Regions from separate parts of the Alteromonas alvinellae genome, predicted to be linked through region 1. Evidence: riboswitches for the same ligand, from Rfam matches in the RefSeq annotation. Region 1 holds a riboswitch; the other holds the start of a gene.
What was found. A riboswitch is a leader RNA that binds a small molecule or an ion and turns the genes downstream of it on or off. The one in region 1 is predicted to bind thiamine pyrophosphate.

Region 1 (15,181 bases):
GAAGTAGCGGTTTCCCATGGCGGCATATTCCCAATCAATAATCTTGAGTGAGTTATCTGCGCTCAGTAATAAGTGATTAGTTAGCAAGTCATTATGACATAACACATAGTCGTCATCGTCTTGTTCACTTTTTATTACTTGTTTCCGCAATGATTGGGCTTTTAGATAAAGCTCACTGCTCATATCGAGCTGTGCAACATTAATATAATGCTGCCATCTTGATGCTAAATCTAATGGCCTAGCGGTAATGGGCAAAGAATGAATACGAGCGAGGGTGTTGGCCAGCTCAAGCATTGAAAGCGTCGCACTTTCACTGTGCTCTAGCCACTGCTCAACCCAGATGGTTTCATCATCGCTTAACCATATAGGTTGCGGCGCTACTCCCAACCTATAAAGCTGTTGCTGCAAAGCAAATTGGTGAGCACGATTAACCCCACTAAAGTCATCATCGCCCATCCATTTCACCGCTAAGTCGACAGGGTTATGATCCGACTTTGGTTGCCCACTACTTTGAAGGTTATTTGCAATCAAGGGTAACTGACTATCTGCGAGCTCTTGAACGCGGTAAACGTGATTTACCGCTCCAGCAGGGTGTGACGAAATTTTCGCACTGTCGCTAAGATTAAGCGCCTTTTGCAGCGTGGCGATGATATCCAACCTGTTCACCTTGTTTTTTATATTGTACTAGCCACTGGTAATACCCAAATACCGCAAAACCAACATAGCCTAAGAACAGGCAAGCAGATAATGCATAACCCACTTGCAGGTATAAATAGGCGGACGCTAAATTGATGAAAAACCAATAAACCCAGTTTTGCAGGATTTTATGCGCCACCATAAATGTTGTGACTACACTCAATAAATTAATGCTCGCATCTAATAGTAGGTACTCACTATTGAACTGTGAGCTTGCCACCTCAGACAGAACCCAAGCGAGTAATAACATACTCGGCACAATGAGCAAATGAGCCCAGAGAGGCCAATGAAGCACTGGCTTAACATCGCCGTCTTCCGCCCCTTTCGACCACTGATAATAACCGTATCCCGCCATTATCATATAAAAGAAGTTAAGCGCAGACTGAAATGGCAAAGTCACCTGCCAAAATAGCCAGGTGTAAATTGCGGTACTCACAAAAGCGCACAGCCAACACCAGCTGTTCTGTTTTGCGGCTAACAGCACATAGGCAATAGCGAGGACAACCGCTACCCACTCTAAAAGCGAAGTAGCGGCAATTTGTGAGGTAAACTCAGAAAAAAAGTTAGCCATTAAGATGATTTTCTAGATTGCATGGCATCAAAGTTTAAAAACTTAGCAACGAAAATAGCCTGCCCCACTTCTTCATGGGTCCTTTGCATTTCTTCGCCAAGTACTTTCATAACCACACCATAGTCACCTGTAACCTGCGTGCTGGTTGAGCTTGTTGAAACTGTAATATCACTGTAGCTATTTAACCTATCAATGAAATCTTGAATAGGTGGAATGTATTCGTTAACCAATGGGTACAACGACAGTTCAACCATAACTTGCATGTCTGTTTCCTTTTATTTTAAAACGCGTACTTAACAGTAACGCCAAACTGACGACCGTTACCTATTTGGTAATATGGCTCATCGAAGGCATACTCATCGCGAGGGTCGTTGCTGAAACCACCGAATCCACGGGTGTAGTACTCACGATCAAAAGCATTTTGTACCCACAGTGATGTCTGCCAATCACCGTGTAGCACCACAATCTCCGAATTAACCAGCGTAGTACTTGGCGAGGTTACATCATGGCCGTCAGAAAAACGGTATTCGCTTTTGTAATCTACATCTACACGCCAGAGCATGTTATCTGTAAGTGCGTACTCACTATACAGGTTTGCGGTCCACTTAGGTGATTGAGCCTGTCTTTGCTCAGACACTTCAGTACCGTCTGCAAGCGTATACCCTTCAAAGGTAGCGCTTAGATATCCAACACTTGCATCTAGCTGCCATGCATCACTAGCAATCCAGCTAAGCTCCAGCTCGGCTCCTTTGTTTGTACCTAAATCAGCATTATCAATAATATCTACGAACCCTGCCGTACCGTCATCACGAGTGATAACGTCAAAATCGCTCACCTGAGTATCTTTTCTTTCCATATAGAAAATTGCAGCGCGAGCAATTAGGTCAGGCGTAAGTAATGGGCCCTTAACGCCTACTTCGTAGTTCCAGTTATACTCTTCGTCGAAGAATCGCTGATCGTCATTCACGCGGCTGTCGGGGTTAAAGCCTGCACCTTTATAGCCACGCGAGATACTGCCGTAATAGAAGTGCTCGCCTTGTGTATACTGAAGCGCTACTTTCCCGCCGACCATGGTGGTATCAAAGGCCCGTGTAAGCTGATTATTATCGGCGTAATCAAAGTCATAGTTTTCGACTCTTAACCCTGCTACAAGTACTAAATTTTCGTTCAATCGACTTTCAGTCTGAGCATAGATAGCGGTCGTCGTAGGCGTGTATTCACTGGCAAAGTCACTATCCAAATAAGTGTACTGACGTAGCAGCTTTTCTTCCGTGTTTTTATAAAATACGCCTATTGTCCAGTCGGTCATACCATCAAAAAGTGCAGCACTGTCAGACGACACAAAACGCAACTCACCGGTTTGCGTTTCAACATCGCGGTAGTACGCATCAAACGATGTGTAACCCCATGGGTGAAAACCGGTAAATGTCCAATCTTCATCGTATCCATAGGCAATATTATGAGAAGCATGGGTGGCTATAAGAATAAGGTCACCCGCTGCAGTACTTGTTGTTGAGCGTGCGCTTACAGCGTGGGTTTGATGCTCGTCAAATCCTGGCTCGTCAGATAGTGTTTTGTTGTCGTTGTCCAGCGAGAACGCATCGTAGCCATTATCAATGTCATACCAGCGATAAGTAAGTGCAAGTGTGGTTCTTTCATCTACGCTGCCTTCTACAGCAAAGCGCAACGCGGTCTCATCAATATTATTGGTGTCGCTTCTATCTAAAAAGGTGTTTTCTACAAAGCCATCGCTACGGTTATGCACAAGTGCAACGCGATATCCCCAGTCGGAATTGATATCGTCACCCGTTGCTCCCTCGATGCGGTAACTATCTTTGTTACCAATGCGGGCTTCGACGTAGTCTGGCGCCTCGCCGCCTACGTTATTACTGGAAAGCTTAACCGCACCGGCCAGTGCACCTGTACCATATAAGGTAGCCTGAGGTCCGCGATAGACCTCTAGCTGCTTGGTATCAAAAATGAGACCTGCTGCAGCAAGACCTGAAAAATCAAATTCATCGACGATAAAGCTTACCGAAGGGTTGATTGGCTCGGCGAATTGGCTACGCTCACCAATACCGCGAATTTGAACGAAGCGGCCACGGGACGCACCAGCGGCAAAGTTCACGTTTGGAATGCTGTTTAGCACGCTGTCGATATGAGCAGGCTGTCTGCTGCGAAGACGTGCTTGGTCTAAAATCGTCGCGCTAGCACTTAGCTGGTCAAGTGTTGTTTGTCGAAAGTCACCAGATACAACGACCCGTTCAATGTCAGGAGGCGTGTTTTTTGACGTGTCGTTCACTGCAGATTCTTGTGCATAGGCTGCAACAGAACACGCAAGCAATGATAGTGTGAAAAGTGTTTTATACATGGGATCTCTTGTTCTTATTGAAGAAAAAAGATCCGGGTCTAACGGCAGGTGATAAGGCTATATTGTGAACCATCCCTACGCCGGTATTATCCGGATCAGGTTTAAGGGTTCCCACGAAAGTGGATCTCAGACCGAAAGCGGACACCCCTTGGTATAGTGTTGCGTAGCTATAACTAGCAAACCCAACATCTGCGACGGAGTCTACCAGTTCGATACACGCCGTCAAGCAGATAACACATTAAGCTAAGGTCATAAACTTTATATGATATAAAGCATTGAGGTTTATAGACTATTCAGCTTCAGTATTCATATTTAGGCGACGTACTTCGTCATCTGTCTGGGCCTTTAACCCTTCTAGCGTTTTGCCGTGTGCTGTTGGTTGGCGAGTATCTGGGTCAACCTTGACGAAAACGATGTCATCTGCAAAACAAATGGTTTTCTTGGTGGCCTTGTTGCGTACCAGGCAGCTTACGGTAATTGAAGAACGACCCACAGCCTTAGTTTCCAAGCCAAACTCTACAATATCACCCTGCATTGCAGGTGATTCAAAGCTAATTTCACCAATATGCTTCGTAACCAAACAATTTGTTTCTAACTGACAAATAGCCCAAATGGCAGCTTCTTCGTCTATCCATTCTAACGCGCGGCCACCGAACAAAGAATTGGCGTAATTAAGGTCGTTTGGCATAACTAAACGCCGAGAAAGAAAGCGCATTCGAATTCCTCATAATAAATCGCTACTATAGCGTTAGATTATACCGAAAAAACTGATTCATGGCGCTAACTCAATTACGCGAATGGCTATTAGCCCCTTATTGTAAAGATGGCTCAAACGTCACTCCCCCGCTCCACCGAAAAATGCTTGTTGTCTCTGGCGGAAATGCTTTCTGTAATGCCGCACTCTGCAGCATACACTCGTTAACGGATGACGTTTCATCTATCAGCATTGCAAGTTTTACTGGCAACACGCTGAAAGGAAAAAAGCGCAAACAGGTATTAGGTAGCGAATACGACATGGCTATCTTGGACTGCCGCGATACTTTCAAGCCAGGAGATATGATGGCTGTAGCAGGCACTGTTAAACGCAAAGGTTGCTTAGTAATTGTGTGCCCAAATTTTAGTGAATGGGTCGAGAATGTTTCTGTGCCGTTTATTTCAGAAGGTTTTACGCTTTCTCGCAGCCGATACCTCGCTCGCTTTATTGAACGCCTTCGGAATAGTGCTTATGTAGCCTTTCATACAGAAACTAAGACAATTCTGCCAGATATAGAAAGGTATCGCGTAGAGCAAATATCTAAGCAACACGCTTTTGAAAGTGCGCTGTTTAAAACGCAAGAACAACAAGATGCCTATGAACGTTTGTATCAGGCATTCTCAGTAAACCAATTAAATGCTCTCGTCACTGCTCCAAGGGGACGAGGCAAATCTTCTCTATTAGGTATATTCATTGATAGCTTGATCAGCGAAGGGAAAAACGTGCTGCTTACTAGCGAGCAAGTGAGTAACGTTACTAACCTAATGTCGCGTATTAATAAGCACAAGGGTTCAATGCCCTCCTCGCTTTCATCATCTTATGGCTCCTCTGATGATAAAGACCAGATGCCAGTTAATCACAAAATAACACCTTTAGGTTCGGTTAAATGGGTGCCCCCTGACAGTGAGCTTCTCTATGGCAGCTGTCCTTCTTCTGGTTGCAATAACAACACCCGTTTCGATCTTGTTGTGGTTGATGAGGCGGCGTCCTTACCATTACCTGTTGTGGCACGTATATTGGCCCATAACCCACAGTGGGTATTAAGTACTACGCTTCAAGGTTACGAAGGCTCGGGAAATGGTTTCATTCACAAGCTCATACCTAACTTACCCAACACTGTTGAACATCTAAGTTTGTCAACGCCACTGCGTTGGTTTGATAAAGATCCTGTTGAGAGGTTCTTAAATCACACCTGTTTGTTTGAAGAATATTCCGAGAAAGATACCCCGTGTCTTTCCCCCCCTGAAAACCGAACTAATAACATCGCTCATATAGAACAAGAAGACAGTGCATTGTTAATGAAGGTATGTAGTTTCAATATTTGTTCATTTGAAAATATAGCTGAACACATGCTTCAACAAGTGATGTCACTTCTTGCGCTTGCACATTACCAAACAACACCTGACGATTTCATGCGTTTATTAGACAGCCCTGACGTGCTTGTTGCCACACTTAAAACAGAAAGGTTAGTGCTTGCTGCGGCGATAATTAATATTGAGGGAGGCAACAGCTTGGGCGCTTTATCCTGTGAGATTGCGTCGGGGCGCCGCCGTCCTCAAGGTCACCTAGGTGCACAGCGGTTAACATTGCTGTCGGCAGACCCTGAAGCCGCAACGTTTAATTACTGGAGAATTAACCGTATAGCAGTGCAGCCAAAGCTTCAAGCCAGAGGGGTTGGTAGCTACCTTATTCAAAAATTGATTGAAACAACGCATGGTCAAGCCATTGATGCTATGTGCACGTCTTACGGGACAACAGCTAAACTCGACAAGTTTTGGTCTAACAATGGTTTTCAAATTGTTGATTATGGTAGAAGACCAAATAAAGCCAGTGGAGAAACCAGTGCTTTAGCTATCTTACCCAAAACCTCTAATGCAAAAGCTATGGTTGCAAGGCTTATCGCGTTGAAAACTAGCCTTAACAGTGCAGCAATGCTAAATGAACTTCCCCACTCTGTTCTCTCAACCTATGTAAACAAGCTTGTTCACTTTACTCAAGGAACACGCCCACTAGATGATGTGTGGCCCATTTTAAATAAGTTAGCTTGCGAAATACAAACGAAGAGCAACATGAATGAACATAAGTCGCGTCTTAATAGCGAAGGACAGAAATACGATAGCTTGGCTCTAGAGCGCGCAGAATTACTTGCTCTACTCAATAAACTAGTTAGCATCATAGAATCAAAGGGTTACTTGAAAGCACTCTTTACAAGTTCTGATGGAGAAATAGGGTGTATCAAGGCGTTATTAATAAATCACAATATAAAAGTAAATGGATTGAAAGAACTCACCTCCTTAATTAGAACGACTGTCCACCCCGCTTTCGACTCAATAAATCGATTTATATAACGCTATTCAAAAAGATCTGAATACTTCTACTGTTCGTTGAAAAACGAATTGATACTTTTTTTACTTCATCTTTGGGGCAAACAAGCCTTAGCTAAGGACAAAAAAAAGCCTCCCAAGGGAGGCTTTTATAGCTAATTCCGGATATTAAATATTAATACCGCGGTTTTTCGCTTTTTCCTTTATGTAAGGTTCCCACGCTGCCGCATTACGACGTAGTGAGCGATCTTTTTTAGCTTCTTGAACGTGCTTGTACGCAGCTCGATAATCACCAGCATAAAAGTTCGCTTCCATAAGCGTAAAGTGCACTTTTTCCGGGTTTTCGATACCGCGCTCAAGAGCATTCTCAAGAGCTTTAACCGCTCCTTTGTAATCTTCAGCGATAAGCAACAAGGTACCTTGCTTGCGATAATATTCTGGATCAGAAGTCTCTGCTGCGGCTTTCGCATATAACTTAGCTGCAGTTTTGAAATCTTTAGCAGCGTGATAAGCATTCGCTATACTAGCCGTTAACTCAGCGTCTTCTTCAAGTACACCAGCTTTGATGAACTTTTCCAAAGTCTTCGCACCGCGGTACGGCATACCATTACTTTGATAGAGCTGAGCTAGCGCTTTAGCTTCACTTTCTTTCTTCAAGAAACCTTGCATATCTGCAAGTTCGAAAGAAGATAATGCCTTCTTATACTCTTCGACCTGTAAGTAGAACATACCTAACTGAGTCCACCACCGTGGCTCTTCAGGGAATTTACGAACAAGTTCTTCTGCAACAAGAACCGTCTGGTCATACATCTTACGCTCGTAATAAGAGGTAAGTTTCAAAACATACGGGTTCTTGTTCGGCTCTTCGTATAAAGCAATAGCTTTATCTGCTGGCTCAATCATTTTATCTAATTGCTTAGATTCATAATAAGCCTGAGTCAAGCGAGTATAAACGTCGGCATCTTCTTTACATGTGAAGTCCATCCAGCTGTTATACCATTTTACAGCGTCGGTATATTTTTCTTCCTGCATGCTCAAGTCACCTAAAAGCTTAAGTGTTTGAGCGTGCTCTAGGTCGTTTAGTACCTTGGTTTTAACAGAATCGACAAGGTAGTTATAAGCCTTTCCACCTTGGCCTTCCTGCGCTGCAAGTAGGTTACCAATGAAGCGATTAACGTACGCCTTATCAAAATCATCGGAAGGGTCGATTTCATAAAGAACGTTTAACGCTTCATCTACCAGGTCTTCATTGTAAAATTCGAAAGCTTTTTGAACTTTCTTACCGGTACGCTCACCTACAAGCGTTGTTTTTCCTTTCTCATAGCCAGGACAAACAACAGGTGATGTCTGCGCTAGGGCAGCGGGTGCTGAAAGCACCGCACCTGCGCCAAGCACTAAAGCAACGGCTGACATTTTGAATGTACGTTTCATCATGATCATTGCTCCAGTTTAAAGTCTAGCTGTACGAACATGCCAGGTTGTTTAACCGGCTTGCCATCAACGATCTTAGGCTTGTATTTCCACTTACGTAGAGCACGACGTGCTTCACGGTCGAATACGCGCTTAGGTTCAGCTTCGATAACTTCGATATCTTCGACACCACCAACTTCGTTGATAGTGAAAGACAGTCTCACCCAACCTTCGCGGCCGTCTCGGGCTGCATCAGGTGGATATTTCGGGTCGATACGAACGATAGGTGTTGCTTCACCATCACGCTGCATTGCACCAACACCACCGATGTTTACACCAACACCACCTGTGTCGATAGCTGGAATAGCTAAGCTAAAGCCATCTGCATCAGGTTCCGCGGCTTCAGGCTCTACTTGCTCCATTTTTGGAGGCTGTGGAGGCGGTGGCGGCGGTGGTGGTGGAACACGAGTACGCGTTTGCGTCTGGTCGTCTGGTTCCTGCATTACAATATCGATCACCGGTGCAGGCGGTACTTCGTCTGCTGGTCTAGATGAATTTTCAATCAACTTGGCCATTAGAACGAAAAGGGCAAATGCAACCGCAGCACCTAATACAATAGATACAAGTATACGTAACATCTTATCCCCTTGCCGCTACCGAAACTCGGTTAACGCCAGCGGCTTTAACCTGATCCATAATTTCAACTACTAAACCATGTTTCGCTTTTATATCAGCTTGAATGATTACGTAGTCAGTTGGCTGCTCGGTAAGCAGTCTTTCAATATTCGCTCTCACGCTGTCCGGCGCTACTTCACGCTTGTCTAGCCATACATTTCCGTCTTCCGTTACGGCGATGAAAATGTTTGCATTTTTGTGAAGAATCGCCTGGCTCGCATCTGGCTTGTTGACTTCGATCCCTGCTTCTTTAACGAAAACAGTGGTAACGATAAAGAAGATCAGCATGATAAACACGATATCCAACATGGGTGTCATGTCGATCTGTGCATCTTCTTCCTCGGTTCTGACTTTTCGAGCCATAATCTCTCTCTCTAATGATGTGGCAGGCTATCAACTAGCCCTTCTCTTGCCAGCTTCACTTTCGCTTCAAGACGTGAACTGATAAACAGCCCAGATAGCGCGGCTACCATTCCCGCCATTGTCGGAATAGTTGCCATAGAGATACCAGCTGCCATAAGACGTGCGTTGCTGGTGCCCTGTGTTGCCATTGTCTCGAAAACACTGATCATACCGGTTACTGTTCCAAGTAGACCGATTAGTGGACACATTGCAATAATGGTTCTGATAATCAGCATTCTAGCGTTTAGATCGTCTGACGCTTGAGAAATCCACGCGTCACGGATTCTATGCGCATACCATGATGTGGTATCTGCTCGGGCATCCCAATTCGCGATGATGTTTTTCTTCACCTTAGGGAAGACCGAAGTTAAATACCAGTAACGCTCAATCATTAAAACCCACATGAGAAAGAGCGCGGCAGCAACGAAATATAGTACGTCACCGCCGGTAGCGATAAAGTCCCTGACCGATTCGAATAATCCAATCAGGTAATTCATATTACGCTTTCTCCGACTCTGTGTGAGCAGCTACGATACCCGCAGTTTGCTCATCAAGAATGTGGATGATTGACTTGCTACGAGAAGCTACGATGCTATGAGTAAGGATTAGAGGCAGAGCCGCAATAATACCTTGAGCAGTAGTTACAAGAGCCATCGAGATACTTCCTGCCATCATACGTGGGTCACCAGTACCGAATAGTGTGATGGTTTGGAACGTCTCGATCATACCAAGTACTGTACCTAGTAGACCTAGTAGAGGTGCAATCGCTGCGAAAATCTTGATTACATTGATGCCGCTTTCAATTTTTGGAAGCTCGCGAAGAATCGCTTCATCAAGTTTAAGCTCAAGGTTTTCTGCATCAGCAGTTTTGTTCTCTTGGTACACTTTAAGAATACGACCTAATGGGTTGCCTTCAGAAGGACTGTTAACGTTCTTAAGCTGTGAACGCATTTTACCACCAGTGATCGTAAGCGTGATCATTTTGTAAACACCAATTAGTAGACCAATCGCTAGCATAAGCGTGATTGTGTAACCAACAGGGCCACCTGCGTGATAACGCTCAGACATCGTCGCTTTCTGCTTCAATAGACCAAGGATTGCACCTTGAGAAGGGTCAGCAAAGAAAGGAACAATACCAGAAGTAGCGTCAATTAGATCGTTAGCAGAAGCTACGAAGTGACCATCTGGTTGACGACCAAGAGGCTGAACAACTTCAGCTTCAGCGTCATACGCTAGGTAGCCTGCTTCACCAACAAGGTTGAAAGTACCAACACGTACAACTTCTTGTTGTGAAGAACCACCGTCAAGATTAACTACTTCAGTGGTAAACTTAACTACTTCACCGCCTTCAGTCATTTCTTTTTGAAGTGCAAACCATAGGTCTTCTAGTTCTTTAATGTTTGGAAGACCTTTAGAGTCTTCTGACATTTCAGCAAGGAACTGACCACGGCCTGGGAATTGTGCACTTACGATTGATGTAGAGATACGGCCGTAAGCTTCAGAAGATGCTTGACGTACCACACCGAACATTTCACCAAGTGTACCTGTCGCTTGGTCTAGCTCAGCTGCTTTTTCGTTTAAGGTAACTTCGTTGTCAGAGAATTGCTTCTGTAGACGGTCACCACGAGCTTGTTCAGCTTTAAGGTCTGATTGTGCTTTGCGAAGTAGTGCTTGTTTGTCAGCACGTGCTGATTGGAATTCAGCTTCGCGTTGCTTGTCTAGGCGAGCTTCAGAAACGCGGTTCTGTTGAACCTGGTCTAGAAGATCTTTCAGGCTCTTTGCTTCCTGAGCCTGCGCTCCGGTTGCTGCAACTGCAACTGTCGCAGCGGCTAAAAGAGATTTGAATACTGGTTTCATTAACAATTACTCCGCTGCGCTAATTGGTAGTTTAATCAGATCCGCAGGAATGACGTTGTTAGCCATTTTAACTGCGTCAACAACTGAAGACAGATACTCGTCACCCAGTTTTTCCCATGCGCGGCTTTCGTTGTTCCATACCCACGCGTGAGTTTGGTCAAGAGAAAGTGCAACTAGCGCCGTACGACCAAGGTTAAAGAAGTCAACAGTAACTTCTGTGCCTGCGTCGTCGATAGTACCTTGGTAAGAGTTGATTTTCGTACCGTATTCAACTTCTACTAGGTAAGCTTCTAGTACCTGACGGAACTGCTCAGAAACAGTAACGTTAGAGTTAGCCATTAGATCGCGAAGACGCTCAACGCGCTGAAGACGCTCGTCTAAGTGAATTGGACGATCTAGCTTGATGAACTGCTCTAGGCTGTCAATCATGCGGAACATAAGAGGAACGATGCCCTGTTTAGTTTGTTCGATGCTGTCGATTTGACGCTGTAGAGAGTCGATTCCACGCTGCTGATCTGCAACAAGGCTAGCGATGTAATCATTGTAGATTTTAAGGTTTTCTGTCTCATCTACTGTTTGACGATACTCAACAAGTAGTTCTTGAGACTGTTCAAACAACGTGTTGATTTTTTCTTGAGATTTCGCTGCAGCCGCGTGGATTTTCGCTTCTTCTTTATGAAGATCTTCAAGCGTATCTGCAGAGACTGCACTACCTGTTAGTGCGAATGCACCCATAACAGTAGAAGCAATAAGAGTTCTCTTGCTCATTTTGGACATAGTTCCCAACCAAATTTCTTATTTGAATCCTCGCCGATAAGGAAAATATTCGGGCAAGGGGCGTATAAAACTTTCACAATTTTGTTTCAGGAATGTAGCACTGACGTCAATAGTCAGTACTACGAACGTAGTATACTCACATGGAACGGTGTAATGAGTCAAGTAACGACCTCTTTACATCTACAACTTTCGAGATTGATCGCTTAAATTATATTCATATACTTAAGCGTCCTTTTCTAAATCAATTAAGTCAAGTTGTAGCTTGCCGCTGCGAGAGTTGGTCAAATACCTAGCGAGTTCCAAACCAGCCAGTTAATGCGTATCGCGGTTTTTTAGCGAAAGGTGTTAAGTACGTGACGCTATGTATATGTTTCACGTCAAACAAACTTAATGTATTGAATGAGGGAGTCCAGCTTTCTAAGGTCTCACCATCTTCTTTGAAAAATTGTAGCAATCCTCCCCAATCAGGATGCCATTCTGGCGACAAATTGAAAACATACGCCAATTTTCTGCCTTCAGATTGAACGTCATCTCTATGCCGAGTTAAGAACTGGCCTGGAATATACTTTGTTGCTTGCATGCTAGCGTAGTTAATATCATTTATTCCTGTAATGTTACTAACTACATCTAACAGCTCTTTACTATTTACAATTTTATAAAAGTTGAGCAGAAATGGGTCTTTTTCTTCGGCTGTTATGTACTTACGCCCGTAAGAGAAACCATTACCCATTGCTGCATTTTCCATTAAATTGAAATATATCTGCTGACGCTGCGTGTCTTCTAACTCAGTCCATTCTTTTTTACTCATCACAGCATTTTTACCATCCACAAACATGGCGGTATCGAATTCAACTCTCTCGTTTAATGCTTGAAATGAAAGTGCAGCAAACTCGAAGTCCAATACTTTGTTAACTCTTACTTTGCCGTCTTTAGCGAAGTTCGATTTAATTTCATCGAAGTTTAAGTCTTTGTTCCAAAAATTTTTCATTGTTGTCTCTTTTTATAATTCAAGAAGATGAGATATCAAATGCTATAGTTAAACGCTTTTCATCAGATTTAAATGGGATGGTACCGTGCCAAAAATAAGAGGGGAAAATGACTAGCTTTCCAACTTCAGGCCGAACAGTGAACTCATGAGTTAGATCAGTTTTAAGTTTAAAATTTGGCGTACCAAAAGACAGATATCCCTCATGTTCTTCATGTGATAATTCAGATGGTATTTCAATATAAAAAACAGCACTTAATCGCCCTTCTGGATGGACATGATTGGTATGGTAGCCTTTATCAGATAGAAAGACGGACCACGCTCCTACGATTGTAAAATCCTTGTTGGGCAACACAACGAACTCATGCAGATCTTCTATTGCTTCAACTTCTGATATGTATTCCCTGACAGAGTTTTCAAAAAAAAGGCGTAATTCTGCTAGGTGCTCATTCTTCGAAGACAAGATATTCCCACGAGTTTGAGTACCACCATTGACCGTCTGTTGAAGAGGTGCCGATTTGGCATTATGCAACTGAGATACATGATCTTTTAACAAGGCAATAAAGTGGCTAGCTGGTTTCCCTCCAACCACGTCAGGTAACTGGAAAGTTCGCACTAACTCTGAATAACGACAGTAACTTTCTCGATGCAGATTGCGCTTTGAAAGTCTCTCTGCCACAGTCAAATAGGCCTTTGCCATTACAGATGAATCGCTTGATTTTGTTAATGGTGGCATAGCATTAAGTACATAGTCTGGCTTATCTACCTGCAATGCGTACTGCGCGGCGTCTAGCATCAAAGCTGAGTCAGTTTTATCCTTTAACAGCTTAAAAGCTTCTTGGTAATTTTCACCGGCATGGTATAGGCGTGCCTTGCATTGTAAATATGCTGTCGACGAACGATCTAAATTAGGGTGACTATTCAATAAAGTTTCAGCTAACTCGACGTTCCCCATTCGCAAATATTGTTCTGCCAATGCAATAAGCATTTCATTGCTAGTATTCCCGCTTTGAATGGCAGACTCAAAAATCGCTAACGATTTATTGATTAAACCAACTTCTGCGTATATAGATGCAAGATTTTTATAGCTGTCGACGTAATAAGGGTTTAACTGGATGGCTCTTTCATATGACTCTATTGCGCTTTCAAGTTTATTCAGGTCTGAATACGCATTGCCTAGGTTATGATACAGCTGAAAATTGTTAAGCCCATTTAATTTAGCTCGCTGTAAAAGGTTTAGCGCCTTTTCAGAATCTTCTAAACGCCTAAAAACTGTCGCTAAATTATGCAGCGCTGTAGTGTTATTCTGGTCCTCTTTGAGAACAGTTTTATAAAGTTCAGCGGCCTTTGTAAGCACTCCTCTACTATCGAATAGCCCTGCGACATGATTGGTTAAAGCAATATTATTTTGAGAGGTTTTTAATTTTTGATACCAACTCTCTAGTTCGATGTCATTACAAACACCGCTAGCGGCTCGAAGAAAGAGCTTTGTTGTTTCGAATGAATTGTTATTAAAAGGTGCTAGACAACGATAGGCGTCTTCATATCTGTTTAGGACTAGAAGACATTTAGCATATTCACATAGTACGGTAATATTGGATTGCGTCTTTTCATATGCATATGTCAAAAGCGACAACGCATTTTCGGCTCTGTTAGTATCGAGAAGTAATTTTCCGTATAGATAATTTAAGTTTATATCAGAAGCATTCTTATCAAACAGTGATTTATAACCTGCCTCAGCCTCTTTCAAATGGCCTTTCTGATGAAGACTCATTATGCTTTCAAGCTTTCTCATTATTCACTCTTTTATTAAATCTCAAATCCCATGCTACTGGTAATTCTTTATTTTTGAGTAAAAACGGGCGAACACCCCAGCTATCTGAATATTTTCCACTGGTTATCTGTTTTATGTCAGAAGTTGATAACGCAACATCACAAATAGCAGATACGCGACGATAGATCGTTCCTAACTGCTGCTCAAAGCCCTTTATCCATGCCAATATATCAGAATGGGCATATTGTTTGTAAGATAGAAATAACTGCTTAATTCCATTGACGAAATGAAGGCTTCCCGCACACCACTTGTTGTCCAATGTTGATAGATGAGATAGATATTGTTTAGCTCGTTTTTCATAAGCGTTTGGGTCAGTCGCGACCAGATTAGCTATCTGTAATGCATTTTCAAAGGCATGAATTTCAAATAAGCTCTCCATCCCCTCTTTTTCACGCTTATATCGAGAATATATGTGTCCGTCTTTGTAGTGACAAAGTGCAATGAATTTCGAGCCTTCTTTCATCATCGTTGGCATGTTTTTAATTGCGTCGACACCTAAATACTCAATACCGAACTGACTTAAAA
Region 2 (15,181 bases), on a different contig from region 1:
ACCGATTCAGTTTGAACATTTTTTAGTGTCTAGCATGCAAGTCACCGACGAGGGCAGTAATGAAGATGCTATTCGCTACAAAGACACGGATGGTCGTTACGTTGAATCTACGTTTGAACCCATACCCAGCACGCTAAAAGAAATGGAAGAGGGCAGTCACTTCCCGGTACCAGATGTGAGTGTGCCTAGCGATTTCAAAGCACGTATTTTAGCAGGCAAGGGTGTAGATAGATTGCTTCAGTTTTTACTGGGCAAAGGAGAGCAAGAATGAGCGATAAACCTTATACATTTGATGAAAGCCCAGAGCCGTCTAGCTCGCCCGACTCCATCAGTTCGTCCAATATGAGCAGTTCATCTAATATAAGAAGCGATGCGCTTTATGGCGCGAATAGCGATCGGCAAGGTAATGCAGATACGCAACCTCAAACAGCGTCACAGGGCGAGCAAAATAATAGTGCGGTAAACAAACCGCAGTATAAAACCAAAGTGAAAACGCAAACATTAGATATTGCGCAGCCTGAAACCAAACTTCCACAGCAAGTCAGTGAAGACGTGTGGGAAGTAGATGCGCAAAAAGATGGTATTTCGTTAGGTGCCGCCACCTTGGGCTTTGGTGTAGTGTCGTTAATTGGCTTTTTCGTTTTTGAAGCTTATACCACCCTTGCTGCGAACGTTTCTGAGCACCCCATTGGTACAGGAGTTTTGGGTGCGCTACTGGTGGGGTTTGTAAGCTGTTTCAGCTTTTTAAGCTTTAAAGAATGGCGCGGCTATAAACAAGTTAATACGGCGATGGAAGATGCCGGTGTAATCCGTGGTTTGTTGGCTAATAGAGGAAGTGAAACATCGCCACAAAAAATAGACAGTGTGTTAAGTCAGCACGGAAAACGTTTTTCTCGCGGTTCTTACGCGGCCCATTGTTTTGACCGTTATAAGCAGCAGCTTCAAGACGACATGACAGGGCCAGAACGACTTGGTCTTTACGAAGATACAGTATTAAAGCCTGTTCAGGAAAAAGCACACAAGGTGCTCAATAAAGAGTCGGTAACCGCAGGAAGCCTGGCGTTTATCAGCCCCAACAACCTTATTCAAACCTTTGCCGTGGTTTGGATTAGCTTTCGCACTATTCGCCGTATGGCCCGTGTGTATGGGTTACGACCAAGCACAGCGGGCAATTGGAAGCTACTAAAGGTACTGGCACAAAACATAGCGGCGCAGGGCGTGTTCGACTTGGCCACCGATGAAGTGGCCAATCAAATTGGCGGCAGCTTGTCGGCCAAGTTTATGGAAAACTCGGCTGAAGCCATTGCTGCCGGTGCGCTCAACGCCCGTTTAGGAAGAGCGTTAATTAAACTACTTAAATAGCGCTTTTAGCTACGCTTTTCACTACACTGATTTTGTTTACACCGTCTCTGGTTGCGCTGCTTTTGCCTACCCTTATTTAAAGGGATCTGGCACTTACAAGGCAGCGTTATCATTTTGCGTCATAGATTTGCGTAACAGGCTTGGCCCTTTCAGGCTGCCCGATGATTATGCTGTTACAACGCTTTCTTAGTGGGCACGACTACGTTAGCAAAGATTAACCCCGCCACTAGCGACATGAAAATAAGAAACACTTCTTGGCCCAAATGATCGGCTTTTACAAAGTCTTGGCCGGTCATAAACGAGTTCAAGCCAATATAGGTTTTAGACCCCGGCACCAGCACAATAAGACCGTGCATTGCCACAATAGTCGCTGGCTGATTGGCAATGCGCGTAAACGCGTTAGCAAAAATACCTAATGCAAAGGCTCCCACGAATGCGCCAAGCCCTGGGCTCATGTAGTCTGAGCTCCATGCAGTTGCGCTGTAGGCAATAAACGCCGCAGCCAATGCCCAAGGAATATGTTTAACACGGGTTCTAAAAATGGCTACTAGGGCAATGCACAGTAGGAACACCGCTAGCCAGGTTGCCCAATACGGTAATGATTCTGCTGGCGTATATACGTTCTCACCAAACGCGCTAAAACCTATAGATACGCCCAAAAACGCACCGAAATACAGTTTGAAAAGCTGCATTATAGCGTCCATTGTTCGGGCCGTGCCCGACACCATATTGCGAGATGAAAGCTCAGCAAGGCCCATAGTCAGCGCAAGCCCAGGCACAAAGACAATGACCGACGAAAGCACAACCAAAGGGATATTAATGCCAGGGTCAACGTACTGGCCAATGGCGCAGGCAAGAATACCACCAACAAACGCGGTAACAGGCTCTAGCATTAAGTTTACGCGCTTGGACTGCTGCGCCCATAGTGTCCACAAATAAGCCACAATTCCTAAAGCGGCTGACCAGCCAATTTCGCTCCAGCTTGCACCCATTAGCATGGCAAATGCGCCGGTTGCCATGGCAAAGGCGACGCCGGTTATTCCTTTGCCATAAGGGCTGCCCATGGCATCTATTTCGTTTAAACGCTTGTCTGCTTCGCTCAGTGTTAAATTGCCAGACAAAAGCTCGCTGGCAAGTTCGTCAGTGAGCGACAGCGCATTCATGTCTAGTTCGCCAGGAAGTAAACGGGCTGCGTGGTTGTACTCGTCTTCGTGACGATCGCTCCAAATAACGAAAGTTAGCGACGTAGGCGTAGAAATAAATGACGCGTGTACACCTAAATACTTGGCGACTTCACCTAGGTAAGCTTCCAGACGAAACGCAGGGGTACCATACTTGTGCAGCATTTTGCCAAGCTTCACTATAAATCTACGAATTTGAATAAATTCAACGGTATCCAACGCACTGCCCTTAAGTTTTGATAACTTTAATATGAGATAAATAAGACAAAAAAGCCAGACGCATAGATAAAGTGTCTGGCTAAAATTTGGGCGGATTCTACGGAGGGTTTTACGCGAAAGCAAAACAAATTTTTTATTTATTTTGCCTTAAAAAAACTAATGTTCTTTCTCAAACTAAAGGCTTGGAATCAAACCCAATATAGCTATTTATACTGTAACGAGGTAGAGTTGTTAGTTATAGGAGGTGTATATGGCACATACTGTTTCAAAAAATAGTAACCACCGGAAAGAGAGGTTTTCTCCTAATATTCAAAACTACGAAGTAAGTCTTAGTTACGAAGGTTTAGAGTTAAAGAAAACCAATGAGCGCAAGACTATTGTCGATTTAAAGCGAAAGTATGCGAGATAAATACGGCGTAGCACAGGATAAATATTGCTATCCTGGTTCGGATGTTTTGTCGGCTAGAGCCTAAATTGCATCCAATCCTTCCAAACAGGTTCTAATCCTTGCCTTGCCATCGCGTTTATCACTTCTGGTACAGAGCGATTATCATCAATATCAAACTGATTTAATGCCTGTGAGGGTTTGCTGTATCCGCCAGGTTGAGTTTGCGACGCAGCACTCATCGATGTGATACCCAGCGGCATCACGCCGTCCCTAAATACTGCCGACTCGCGGGTGGACAGGGATAATTCTGCTTGCGGATTAAACAAGCGGTGAGCACATATCAGCTGCAGCAGATCTCGCTCGTTAGGTAGTTTGTTATTGGTAAGAACGTTGCCGCCAGTGCTATTACCTTCACAGCTTCTAAGACGCGGAAAGGCAATAGATACACGGCTTTGCCAATAGTACTGCTGGATTAGTTTGCCGTGAAGGGCGGTCATCGCACTATCAACCCGCCAGTCACCTAAACCTAGTAGCGCACCAATACCTATTTTATCGATACCCGCTTGCCCTATGCGGTCGCTGGCTTCTAATCGCCATAAAAAATCCTGTTTCTTACCCCGGGTATGGTAGCTGGCGTACTGTTGGGGCGAATAGGTTTCTTGGTATACCAGTACGGCATCTAACCCTAGATGTTTTAACGTTTGGTACTGTTCCCTTTTTAGCGGCTGCACCTCCATCATAAGGTAGCTTATCTTGTCGCGAATGGCGCTAAGGGTTTGTTCGAAATAATCCATGCCCACTTTAGTCTCGTGTTCGCCAGTTACCAGCAACATCTGAGAAAAGCCCATACCTTTAATAGCTTCAATTTCAGTGAGCGCTTCACTTATAGATAGGGTCTTGCGCTTTATTTTATTACTCATGGTAAAGCCGCAATAAGTACATTCATTGGCACACAGGTTCGACAGGTACAAAGGCACAAATAGCTGCATGGTATTGCCAAACCGGTGGCGGGTTAGTGCCTGCGCGCGACTTGCCATGGCTTCCAAGTAATGTGAGCCGGCTGGCGAGATAAGCGCCATAAAGTCATCAAGTGAAAGTGATTCTTTACCTAATGCGTGCTCAACATCACTCGCGGTTTTACTGTTAATTGACATAGCTAGATGAGTTAAGTCTTGCTGCATTAGTGCCTGTGCTACCTTCATACCGTTGGCTCCAAAAAGGCAGTAAGCGGACTAGAGGCCTGCGCAAAGTTGCTGGTAGCACCAAGCCCTGCTTCAAACGCTTTTCGGCCTGTTTCCACAGCATTTGCAAAGGCCGCTGCCATGGCAACAGGGTTTTGGGCAGTGGCAATAGCTGTATTCACCAACACCGCATCTACGCCCATTTCCATTGCCGCCATGGCTTCACTGGGTTTGCCGATACCCGCATCGACAATGACTGGAATAGTCGATTGCTCCACAATAATCTGCAAAAAAGGCTTAGTTTGTAAGCCCTGATTACTGCCTATGGGAGCACCTAACGGCATAACAGCGGCGCAGCCTACTTCTTCTAAGCGTTTACACAAAACAGGGTCTGCCCCGCAGTAGGGTAGTACGTGAAAGCCTTTTTTTACCAAGGTCTCGGCGGCATGAAGCGTTTCTATAGGGTCGGGCAGCAAATAGCGCTGATCAGGGTGAATTTCAAGTTTTATCCATGGGCTACCTAGCGCTTCATAAGAAAGCTCTGCTGCAAATATGGCTTCTTGGGCATTTTTAGCCCCCGATGTGTTGGGCAGCAGGGTAACTCCTAATTCTCGAAGGGCCGTTAGCGTTTCGTCTTGCGCGCTATTCATCGCCACGCGCTTCATTGCTAGGGTAACAATGTTACTTTGTGCAGCGGCCACTGCGTCTTTCATAGTGACGGCGTTGCTGAACTTCCCTGTGCCGGTTAAAAGGCGTGATGAAAAAGTGTGGTTTGCAAGCGTTAGCATATTAGCCTCCTGCAACTAGGGTGAAGATATCAACGGTGTCATTATCTTTAAGATAAGTGGTCGACCATTCTGTTTTACTCACTATGGCGGCATTTCTAGCAATGGCGGTACCGTCGTCATTCAATTTTTTAAGGGCGATTAACTCGCTAAGTGAAATAGGCGAGATCACGTTCATAGGTTGATTGTTTACGTTCACTTTAATTTGCGTCATTGCAAACCTCGCAAGTAGAAGAGGGGGGTAGCGCAAAGCTTTGTAGCGACCCAAGGCCTGCATTCCCAGTTAGGTAGTGTCCCCATTTAATGTCTGCGTCGAATCCTTTTGCTAAAAACAACAAAGCTTGCGTTGCCTGATGACAAGCAGCCATACCAACAACGGGGCCAAGTACGCCTTTGCTCATGCAGTCTTCACGCACGGAAATCCTGTTCACTAGGCACTCGTAACAACCACAGGAGTTTGAGTTTTGCGGCAAGTTCAGTGCTTGCCATGTAAGCCCGCTAGCAGCCGCAATAAAAAGCGGAATAGATGCACGGTAAGTCGCTGCATTAATCTGGCGCCTTACCGTCATGTTGTCGGTGCAATCCAGTACGCAAGTCGCTGACGAAATTAAAGTTGGTAAGTTGTTACTATCGGCAAAAAGGCTTTTAAATTGGATGTTTAAGTGAGAGTTAACTTTGCGAAGTTCGTTATAAAGCGACTTGGCTTTAAGCTCGCCTAAGTGCATTTCATTGTAGCTAACCTGGCGCTGCAAATTACTGATATCGACAGTATCGCCATCTATCAATGTAATATTGCCAACACCTGCGCCAGCTAGATAGCGGGCGGTTAAGCTGCCTAGGCCGCCTAGCCCCACAACCAGAGCGTGTGCGTTTGCCAAATTAAGCTGGCCGGCGTGGTCGACACAGTCGAGCAAGAGCTGCCTGCTGTAACGCTGTATATCTTGATGTTCAAGCTGGCGGTTAGCGAAGCCATTAGCGGGATTAACTGGACCTCTGGCGTTATTGACTGAGTCAGTCGCGGTACTATGTGTTGATTGACTATGCAAAACCCGCCTCCTGAGCCAGCGCTTTGTATGCTTGCAGCGGATGCTCTGCATGTGTAATAGCGCTCACAACTGCAATACCATTTACGCCGGTTTTCGCCACGTCACTTATACGCGATAAGTTAATACCGCCAATGGCGACGGTGGGTACGCCTTCACACAGCTTCACATATTTTGCCAAGCGCTCTACACCCTGGGGCTTAGACGGCATGTCTTTGGTATTGGTTGGAAATATATGACCAAGGGCAATGTAAGACGGGTTTAAAGCGCGAACACACTGAATTTCAGCGAACCCATGAGTTGAAATGCCCAGCCTTAGCCCGGCGCTTCGAATGGCGTTTAAATCTGCAGTGTGCAGATCTTCTTGGCCTAAATGCACGCCGTAAGCACCAAGCTCTATGGCTAACTCCCAGTGGTCGTTAATAAATAATTGGCAGTCAGTGTGTTCTACTAACTCCATTGCTTCTTTTATCTGTTGGCGAATAGCATATTGAGAGCCTTCTTTCACTCGCAGTTGGATGATTTTTACGCCCGTCGGCCAAAGCCGCGCAATCCACTCAACGCTATCTACCACGGGATAAATACCCAACTTAGTGTTGGTGAGTGCGGGGAAGAAAGCATTGCCTGCCAGTGTCGTTTCTACTCTTTTTTTGTTGTGTGGAGTTTTATCAACACCCGCAGCATTTCTTTTAGAAACAGTGTTACGGCAATGAAAACTAACCTGTGGAAAACTAGCCGCCTGTGCGGGAAAACCATTAGCCCTTGCGAAGTAAGCAGGCGGGCTAGCCGCTTTATGTCGACTCGAAGTAGTCGTGATGGGGAGGTTGTTATCAGATACGCCGAGCGTGTTATGTCTTACTTCACTCACATAAGCGTTCGCCAAGGTTAGCGCGTCTTCAATGCAATAGTCGTGAACAACAAATGCCGCAATGGCACTCGCTAACATACATCCTGTACCACGAAGATCACCTTTGCTGTTTTTTGGTTGTCTAAAATAAAGCGAGTGTGATGAGCAAAAATAGGTGTCGCATACCGTTTTTTGCCATTGTGCATGACCGCCTTTCACGTAAACGCTTTTTGCGCCTTTTCCAACAAGTCGATTTATTGCAGTTTGCAGGCTTTTATCATCGTTAACAGAGAGGTGGGTGAGTTTCGCGAGTTCATCAATGTTTGGCGTTACCAAATCTACCGTGGTTAACAGTTCGTTGATCACGCTTTCACTTAAGTCGCTCAGTACACCTCCAGATGAAGAGCACAACACAGGGTCCCATATTACAAAGGGGCGAGGGCTCACTAACGACTGCATACGGGCGCAAAGCAACAGTGCTTGTTCATCGTTTGCGATAGCGCCAATTTTAATAGCGCGTGGTGGCGTATCTTCGTAAAGCACTTGCCACTGCTGGTTCAATGCAGATGCACTCATACTTTCTTTGCTAAGCAGATGCTGGTTTGATTGCACAGTAAGTTGTGTGGTTAGCACACAGGCATGAACATTTAAATTGGCAAGCGTAATGGCGTCGCGGGTTATTCCCGCTCCGCCGCTTGAGTCAACGCCCCCTATGCACCATATCACCGGCAGCCTAATGCTAGGCGGCTCAAGTACGGGTGTGGTTAGGTGGCTGTTTGTCATGGCAACTCTACCTTGCTATCAGCGGTGTGATAGAGTTCAGCGCCCGATTGATTAAACGCATCGGCCATGTCTTTCATGCCTTTTTCTTTCTCAAACTCTTGCTGCTGCGTTTGTTTAGCCACATCGCGCACTTCCTGAGAAATTTTCATGCTGCAAAATTTAGGGCCGCACATAGAGCAAAAGTGCGCGACTTTGCCAGACGCCTGCGGCAAGGTTTCATCGTGATAGGCGCGCGCAGTGTGGGGGTCTAATGCAAGGTTAAACTGGTCTTCCCATCTGAATTCAAAGCGTGCTTTCGACATGGCGTTGTCGCGAATTTGTGCTCCTGGGTGGCCTTTTGCCAAGTCGGCTGCGTGGGCTGCAATTTTGTAAGTGATCAGCCCCTGTTTAACGTCTTCTTTGTTAGGCAGGCCTAAATGTTCTTTAGGTGTTACGTAACAAAGCATCGCGCAGCCGTACCAACCAATCATGGCGGCGCCAATACCTGAGGTGAAGTGATCGTAGCCTGGCGCAATATCTGTGGTGAGGGGGCCAAGGGTATAAAACGGCGCTTCGTGGCAGTGCTTAAGCTGCTCTTCCATGTTCGCTTTAATCATATGCATTGGCACATGCCCTGGGCCTTCAATCATTACCTGAACATCGTACTCCCATGCAATTTTCGTCAGCTCTCCAAGGGTACGTAATTCAGAGAATTGCGCGTCGTCGTTAGCGTCAGCTACGCTACCAGGGCGCAGGCCATCACCTAGCGACAGCGCCACATCGTACTTAGCGCAAATTTCGCAAATATCGTGGAAGTGTTCATACAAAAAGCTTTGCTGGTGGTGACTTAGACACCACTTCGCCATGATTGAGCCACCGCGCGATACAATACCTGTAACTCGCTTTGCGGTAAGGTGAACATATTCAAGCAGCACGCCAGCGTGAATGGTGAAGTAGTCTACCCCTTGCTCGGCCTGCTCAATTAGGGTGTCTTTAAACATTTCCCAGGTTAAGTTTTCAGCTACACCATTTACTTTTTCTAATGCTTGGTAAATAGGTACAGTGCCAAGAGGAACTGGGCTATTTCGCAGCAGCCATTCGCGGGTTTCGTGAATATTTCTGCCGGTAGAAAGGTCCATGATGGTATCTGCGCCCCAGCGCGTTGACCACACCAGCTTTTCTACCTCTTCTTCAATAGACGAGGTTACAGCTGAATTCCCAATGTTGGCGTTAATCTTCACTAAGAAGTTACGGCCAATAATCATTGGCTCTAATTCGGGATGATTGATGTTACACGGAATAATGGCGCGGCCTGCGGCTACTTCTTGGCGCACAAACTCGGGGGTGATGGTATCGGGTAAATTCGCGCCGAAGTGCTCGCCTTTGTGTTGCTGCGTTAGCTCTGCATCTTTAATGGCTTGGCGGCCCATGTTTTCGCGAATGGCAATGTATTCCATTTCCGGGGTAATAATGCCCTGCCTTGCGTAGTGCAGCTGGGTCACGTTTTTGCCTGCCTTCGCTTTTAGTGGTTTGCGGCTGCGGATAAAGCGGAAATCTTCGGTAAAAATGTCGTTTTCACGTTCTTTCGCAAAGCGTGATGACACGCCTGCTAGTTCGATAGTATCGCTGCGCTCCTCAATCCATTTTTGGCGAAGTGGGCTCAAGCCTTTGTGTACATCTATGTTCTCTTGTGGGTCGCCGTAGGGCCCAGAGGTATCGTACACTGGAATAGGCGGGTTTGGCTCTAAAATGGGGTTTTCTTCGGTACCACCGACTAAGCTGTCGTGCTGGTGAATAAGGCGCATGGCCACGCGAATGTCGTCGCGGCTGCCACACTCATAGTGACGTGTTGAATTTGGGTAAGCTTCGCCAGCGAGTTCATTGATGAATTGCTGCGCTTGTTGGCGTTGTTCGCGTCTGTTCGACATAGCATTTTACCTTTTAAATTTAGGTTCTAAAAATGCTTGTCAGGAGTGAAGGAGAATACAAAGTGTATGTGCAGAAGGGGCTATACCCGTTACGTTAGCGAGGTATTCAAATTAGGCTGCGATAATTACACGCTTAACCTGTGTTGATGTTAATCGGGTAACCCACTTAAACAACTGACTATGAGTGACTCACAGTGTCGTAAAGCGTGGTGTGTTTATCATCAACAGCTAATTAACTTCGCTTCACAATGCCAAGCTAGTGCTTGGTATTGCACACATTGTATTTTCTTGTTCCCTTCGCAGGTACTAGCCTGATCAGGTTCTACGGATCCCGCTTTCGCGGTCTCAGCTTACTGGGTTACCAGTGAAGCACTCCGACAAGTTGTTAGTGTCAATTCGGGCTGTTTGTTTTGTTGAAGCAGCCCGAATTGAGAATTCCTTTTTACTATATCTTCAATTTTACTAGCAATACAAGTACTACCAGAAAGCTAAACTAATATTCATTTAGCTTGCTAGCTGCTGACCTTCTTTGTAAAGCTGAAGTGCGGCGGCAGTATCGTGTTTGCGCTCGCTAATGGCAGAAAGCAGCAATAAGTCTTCCTTGCGCGATTTCATTTTTGAGGCTTTCAGCAAGGCTTTTTCCGCCAACACTTCATCGCCTGAATTGAACGCTACTTGGCCTAGTGTGGAATATAGCGACACGTTTTCTTCGTCTTGCTTTATCCAGCTTTCAAGCAAACGTAGCGATGGCGATGCATCAGGAATATTAAGCTGTGTGAACAGTGGAAACAGGGCGCTATTCGGGCCACGTTTTTGCCATTCAACTAGTAAATTCTGTGCGTCGGCATGCATGCCTTGGTCAAGCAACTGCTGAACATATGCAGCGCGATAAGCATCGTCGTGACGAAGCTTGCGAGGTAGGGTGTCCCAATACGATTTAAGCTCGACCGCACCTTGCTTACTGGCAATTTCTGCAAACTTTCCTTTGGCAATTCGCTGGCTCCACGTCGTGTAATCAGCTTTGGGTAATGCTTTACGCCAGCCTGATAAATTCTCCTCAAGCACTTGCCATTTACCTAGCTTGGCAAGAATTTGTGCTTTTAACTGCACAACTTGCTTGTTCTCGCGCTCTTGCTCGTCAAGCTCGTTAAGTTTTTCCAGTGCCGCATCGTACTTTTCTTCAGCCACGTCAATACGCGCGTGCATGACGGTTGCGGCTACTTTCGCTTTTGGAAAGTCAGTTGCCTGAACAAGGAAATAACGGGCTTTGGCTAAATCGCCGTTGGAAAAAGCAATTTGCGCTGACGCCAAATAGTTAACGCCTTCGAAATCGCCGTTGGTGGTTTTGCCTAAGGCTTTTTGCGCCGTATCAAAATCACCTGCAGCCATTGCGTGTAAGCCGTCGTAAAACGCACGCTTGCGTTTGCGCTCGCCCAAAGTGCCGAACCATTTATGTGAACCTGTGATCAGGCTTAACGCCCACAATACAAGTCGAGATAGTACGTACCAGGTAATGATGGCACCTATCAGTAAGATGCCAAAGCTGATTATATTCATCTCAACGGCAGTATTACCTAAAGAGAACAGTACGTAGCCTTGGTCACCTAACAACATTGGGCCAACAATGAGTGCAATAATGAATGCGGCTAATACCGCAAGGGCAATAGCTAACCATTTCATAGTGCGCTTGCTCCTTGTCCGAACACCTGCTTCACGCGACTATCCAGAAGTCGTTCTAGCGGTTTTTGTGACGCTAGTTCTGTTGGAATTGGGCGCGATACATCGGTAGCAATTAGGTTTTGTAGTGCATCTACAAAGCCGGTTACCTGGCTTTTTTCTGTGTCGAACTTTTCAATAATTAACGTTTGAGCATATTGAAGTGATTGGCTGTAAAGGCCAGCATCACCTTGAAGCGCCGCGGTTTGCGCGTGCATAAGCTGCAGGCGAAGCTGCTCTTTCGCTAGAAACTGTGCTTCTAATGAAAGCACGGGCTCTACAGGACCCTCAATGGTTTTAACCGTAAGAAAGTCGTTAACCAATGAGCGCCATACTTTTGCTAAGTTTTCCTGCCAGTCGTCAGCCGACTCTGACAAGGTCGTGTCTTCTGCATTGGCGTCTTCAGGCTTCTCGAAAGTATCAAGGGGAAGCCTATCAATTTGCGCAATCATGCCGGTAAGGGCCAGCGCTACTGAGCTTTGCGACACAGGGTTTAGCTGTTGAAGGGTTTGAATATCTTCAGCTAGTGTAGCGCGAACGGGCAGCACCGATGGGTCGGCCAACGACTTTAAGCGTTTATCCGCATTAACTAGCAGTAAAATTGCTGTGCGAACATCGTTTTCCAGCCAAAGTTTTCTACCCGCCATGCGTACCAAGTAATCAGCTTCAGCAATTAACCAGTCGGCAGGGCGGCGACCTTCCATATTGTTTAACTGTTGAAGCGTAGATTCTGCTTGAAGGCTAAGCTTTTCATTTTGTGTTTTAAGCTCGGATACCGTGCTTTGCAGTGCTTTGTTCGTTCGCGACATTGCTTCTAGCGACGCTAAAATGTCAGCACGCTCGCGCTCAATACTGTTTAACTTTGCGGTGTTGCTTTGCTGTGCGTTGGCGGAATCTGCGCTGGCCGATTGCTGCTGCATATAATACCAGTAACCTGCGCCAGCCATACCTAACACGGCCAAGAATAAGATGATGACGACGAACCACAACAGACCATTGCCTGATGATTTCTTTTGCTTAGCGCCAGATTCAGTCGATTCGCTCTGCGTGGCAGAAGACTCAATTACTTCTTTTTCAGCATCCACTTTTACGAGTTCCTCTTTTTGTGGGCTATTTTCATTATTGTTGGCCATTCAATACTCCCAGTTATCCTTTACCCAGGCGATGAGTGCCTGGTCGGTGGCTCGCTGACAAACCGCTACTTCCTTAACGCCTTTGCTGTTAAGGGTTAGGGCGATGCGATCACTCACTGTTAACCATTTAAAGGTTAATAGCGCATGACCAAATTGTTCTACCAGTTGCAGTGCCATTGCTTCGCTTGTAGCGATAATGCCGCTAACTTCGCCCATTTTCCACCGTTTTGTGTAAATTGGGCGTACAAGTTGCTCCCTTTTATAAACGCAAAAGCTATTTACTAAAGTACCTTTTTCGTCTAATCCTTTTGCGATGGCGTCTCGCCCACCTTCACCTTTAATAATAACGACATGCTGACAGTTTGCCTCATTAAGCTGATGCATTGCCAGTATACCTTCGGACGTATGGTTCTTTGGTGTGACTATTTGCACGGATGGCAGAGCTTCAAGTCCGGCTTGTAATTTTCTTGCGGTGGCATCGCCAACGGCAACAATTAGAGGCAAGGGAGAGGCTGATTCGCGCAGCCCTGAAATAACAGGCTCAACGGCGTATACGCTGGTAACGATAATTGCGTTTACACTATTGGACGCTAAATAGTCTGCAGCGGCTTTTTGTTCTGAAGAGATTTTAATAATGTCAGAAGTGGCTACCCCTACCGCATTAATGCCTGCTCGTTCGAAAGCCGAAGCACTCGCTTTCAACTTTGGCAGTGGACGCGTAAAAAGAAGCATTTGATCCAACTCTCATCCTTTTAAGTTTGCTGCGCATTTCTATGGGCATAGAAATGCGCGCTTCTATTAAATATAACTTAGTTATAAAGTGCTTTAAGGATTTCCCCAGCACCTTGCGCTAAAAGCGCTTCAGCCACTTCAATGCCTATATCCGTCGCTTTTTCGCGTGACGCTGTAGCTGACGCAAACAACAGTTCAGAGCCATCTGGTTTGCCAACCATACCAGTTAAGGTTAGTACGTCGCCATCAAGTGTGGCAAAGCTACCAATAGGTACTTGGCAGCCGCCTTCCAATCTCTCGTTCATGGCGCGTTCTGCAGTAACGCGTGTATTGGTGTCTGTATGGTTCAGCGCCTGTAGCAATTTAATAAGCTCTTCATCTTCGTTACGGCACTCAATACCTACGGCACCTTGTCCAACGGCGGGTAGTGAAATATCAGCAGGTAACGGCATGCGAATACGAGATTCCATTTCAAGGCGAATAAGGCCAGCAGAAGCTAAGATAATAGCGTCGTACTCACCTGCGTCTAGCTTGGCTAGGCGAGTATTCACGTTTCCGCGCAGGTCCTTGATGATAAGGTCAGGGCGATACTTGCGAATTTGGCACTGCCTGCGAAGGCTAGACGTACCTACCACTGCGCCCTGGGGTAGGTCATCTAAACTGTCGTGGTTATTTGAAACAAAAGCGTCGAACGGGTTTTCTCGCTCACAAATAGCGTGAAGGCCAAAACCTTCAGGAAATTCAACGGGTACGTCTTTCATAGAGTGCACGGCAATATCGGCACGGCCTTCAAGCATGGCAATTTCAAGCTCTTTTATGAAAAGTCCTTTACCACCAATTTTCGCCAGAGGTGTATCTAAAATTTTGTCGCCCTGCGTGCTCATAGGCACAAGCTCAACGGTCATTGACGGATAATGCTCCAACAATTTTGCCTTCACATACTCTGCTTGCCAAAGAGCTAAAGCACTTTTTCTAGTAGCAATTCGAACGGTGCGGGTAGTGTTGAGGTGACTCATGGCTATTCCAAACTATATAAAAAGAAACTAAAACGAAGTATCACATAACGTCATACGATATACCCCGTAGTATACGCATTTTCTGTATTAATGTTTGAAATTAGGCGCAGTTTTCTCCTTGGTTATTATTGAACATTCAGTCTATGCTGAAAGGAATAATGGTTAATTAGTTTTAAATGCGGAGATAAGTCTTTTTATGGACAGTTCGTCGTTGCGTCAATTACTTAGAAGTGCTCAACAAGATGAAGCGGAAGCAAAACGAAGGCGCTTAACGCTATATTTCATATCCTATGTTGGTGGCACCATTATGGCGTTTATGGCGTGGATCAACATGGGCACAAACAACCCATTGCTCGTAGGAACGCTGGCGGGGTCAGCTGCTTTTGTGTACGCCAATGTGGCGTTATCCCATATGTTCCCTCGCGTTGATGTCTTCTTTTATCTTGCAGGCTTAGTGGTAGCATTTACCATAAACGGCTTGGTTTACACCGGCGGCCTCAATAACACCGGGCTTTATTTTATCTTTCCCCTGCTTTTTATTCAGATAATTGTTGTGCGTTTTAAGCCCGCGATGGTTTACGTGGCAGTAACTCTGGGTATCACTATTTTTATGCTCTACAATCAAGAAAAAATAGTAGCAGAGTACCCAGCAGAACATGTTTCCCGTTTCCTAATCGCCACGTTCAGTTTCATTTGCGTCGCCTTTATAGGTGAAAATTTCTGGCATCAAAGCAGAAAAGAAATGCTGCGTGAAAATTTAGAGCGCATGCGTCAGGCTAATACCGATCCACTTACAAAACTTCCCAACCGGCGGTTTCTTGAAGCTGTTTTTTTTGAACGCGCAATGCAAGATCCCGGTGCTCATTTCCCTTTAAGTGCGGTGGTGGT

Region 2: it holds a riboswitch for thiamine pyrophosphate, as region 1 does, so the genes downstream of both, thiC (phosphomethylpyrimidine synthase ThiC) here and ACX5KA_RS01835 (TonB-dependent receptor) in region 1, are expected to answer to the same signal.

What each region holds. Positions count from the first base shown of each region.
Region 1 is NZ_CACSIH010000025.1:27,478-42,658, reverse strand. It holds gene ACX5KA_RS01850 (phosphotransferase) at 1-666, opposite strand, end outside; gene pnuC (nicotinamide riboside transporter PnuC) at 623-1,267, opposite strand; gene ACX5KA_RS01840 (hypothetical protein) at 1,267-1,530, opposite strand; gene ACX5KA_RS01835 (TonB-dependent receptor) at 1,548-3,638, opposite strand; TPP riboswitch at 3,694-3,797, opposite strand; gene ACX5KA_RS01830 (acyl-CoA thioesterase) at 3,928-4,353, opposite strand; gene ACX5KA_RS01825 (GNAT family N-acetyltransferase) at 4,413-6,740, shown strand; gene ACX5KA_RS01820 (tetratricopeptide repeat protein) at 6,885-8,150, opposite strand; gene ACX5KA_RS01815 (energy transducer TonB) at 8,153-8,764, opposite strand; gene ACX5KA_RS01810 (ExbD/TolR family protein) at 8,766-9,164, opposite strand; gene ACX5KA_RS01805 (MotA/TolQ/ExbB proton channel family protein) at 9,176-9,700, opposite strand; gene ACX5KA_RS01800 (MotA/TolQ/ExbB proton channel family protein) at 9,702-11,060, opposite strand; gene ACX5KA_RS01795 (DUF3450 domain-containing protein) at 11,067-11,828, opposite strand; gene ACX5KA_RS01790 (2OG-Fe(II) oxygenase family protein) at 12,127-12,825, opposite strand; gene ACX5KA_RS01785 (2OG-Fe(II) oxygenase family protein) at 12,845-14,617, opposite strand; gene ACX5KA_RS01780 (class I SAM-dependent methyltransferase) at 14,604-15,181, opposite strand, start outside.
Region 2 is NZ_CACSIH010000167.1:32,910-48,090, forward strand. It holds gene ACX5KA_RS12540 (YcjX family protein) at 1-271, shown strand, start outside; gene ACX5KA_RS12545 (YcjF family protein) at 268-1,362, shown strand; gene ACX5KA_RS12550 (threonine/serine exporter family protein) at 1,536-2,762, opposite strand; gene ACX5KA_RS12555 (hypothetical protein) at 3,013-3,171, shown strand; gene thiH (2-iminoacetate synthase ThiH) at 3,225-4,352, opposite strand; gene ACX5KA_RS12565 (thiazole synthase) at 4,349-5,119, opposite strand; gene thiS (sulfur carrier protein ThiS) at 5,121-5,330, opposite strand; gene ACX5KA_RS12575 (HesA/MoeB/ThiF family protein) at 5,317-6,054, opposite strand; gene thiE (thiamine phosphate synthase) at 6,155-7,789, opposite strand; gene thiC (phosphomethylpyrimidine synthase ThiC) at 7,786-9,696, opposite strand; TPP riboswitch at 9,972-10,083, opposite strand; gene ACX5KA_RS12590 (heme biosynthesis HemY N-terminal domain-containing protein) at 10,201-11,376, opposite strand; gene ACX5KA_RS12595 (uroporphyrinogen-III C-methyltransferase) at 11,373-12,545, opposite strand; gene ACX5KA_RS12600 (uroporphyrinogen-III synthase) at 12,546-13,277, opposite strand; gene hemC (hydroxymethylbilane synthase) at 13,355-14,293, opposite strand; gene ACX5KA_RS12610 (GGDEF domain-containing protein) at 14,490-15,181, shown strand, end outside.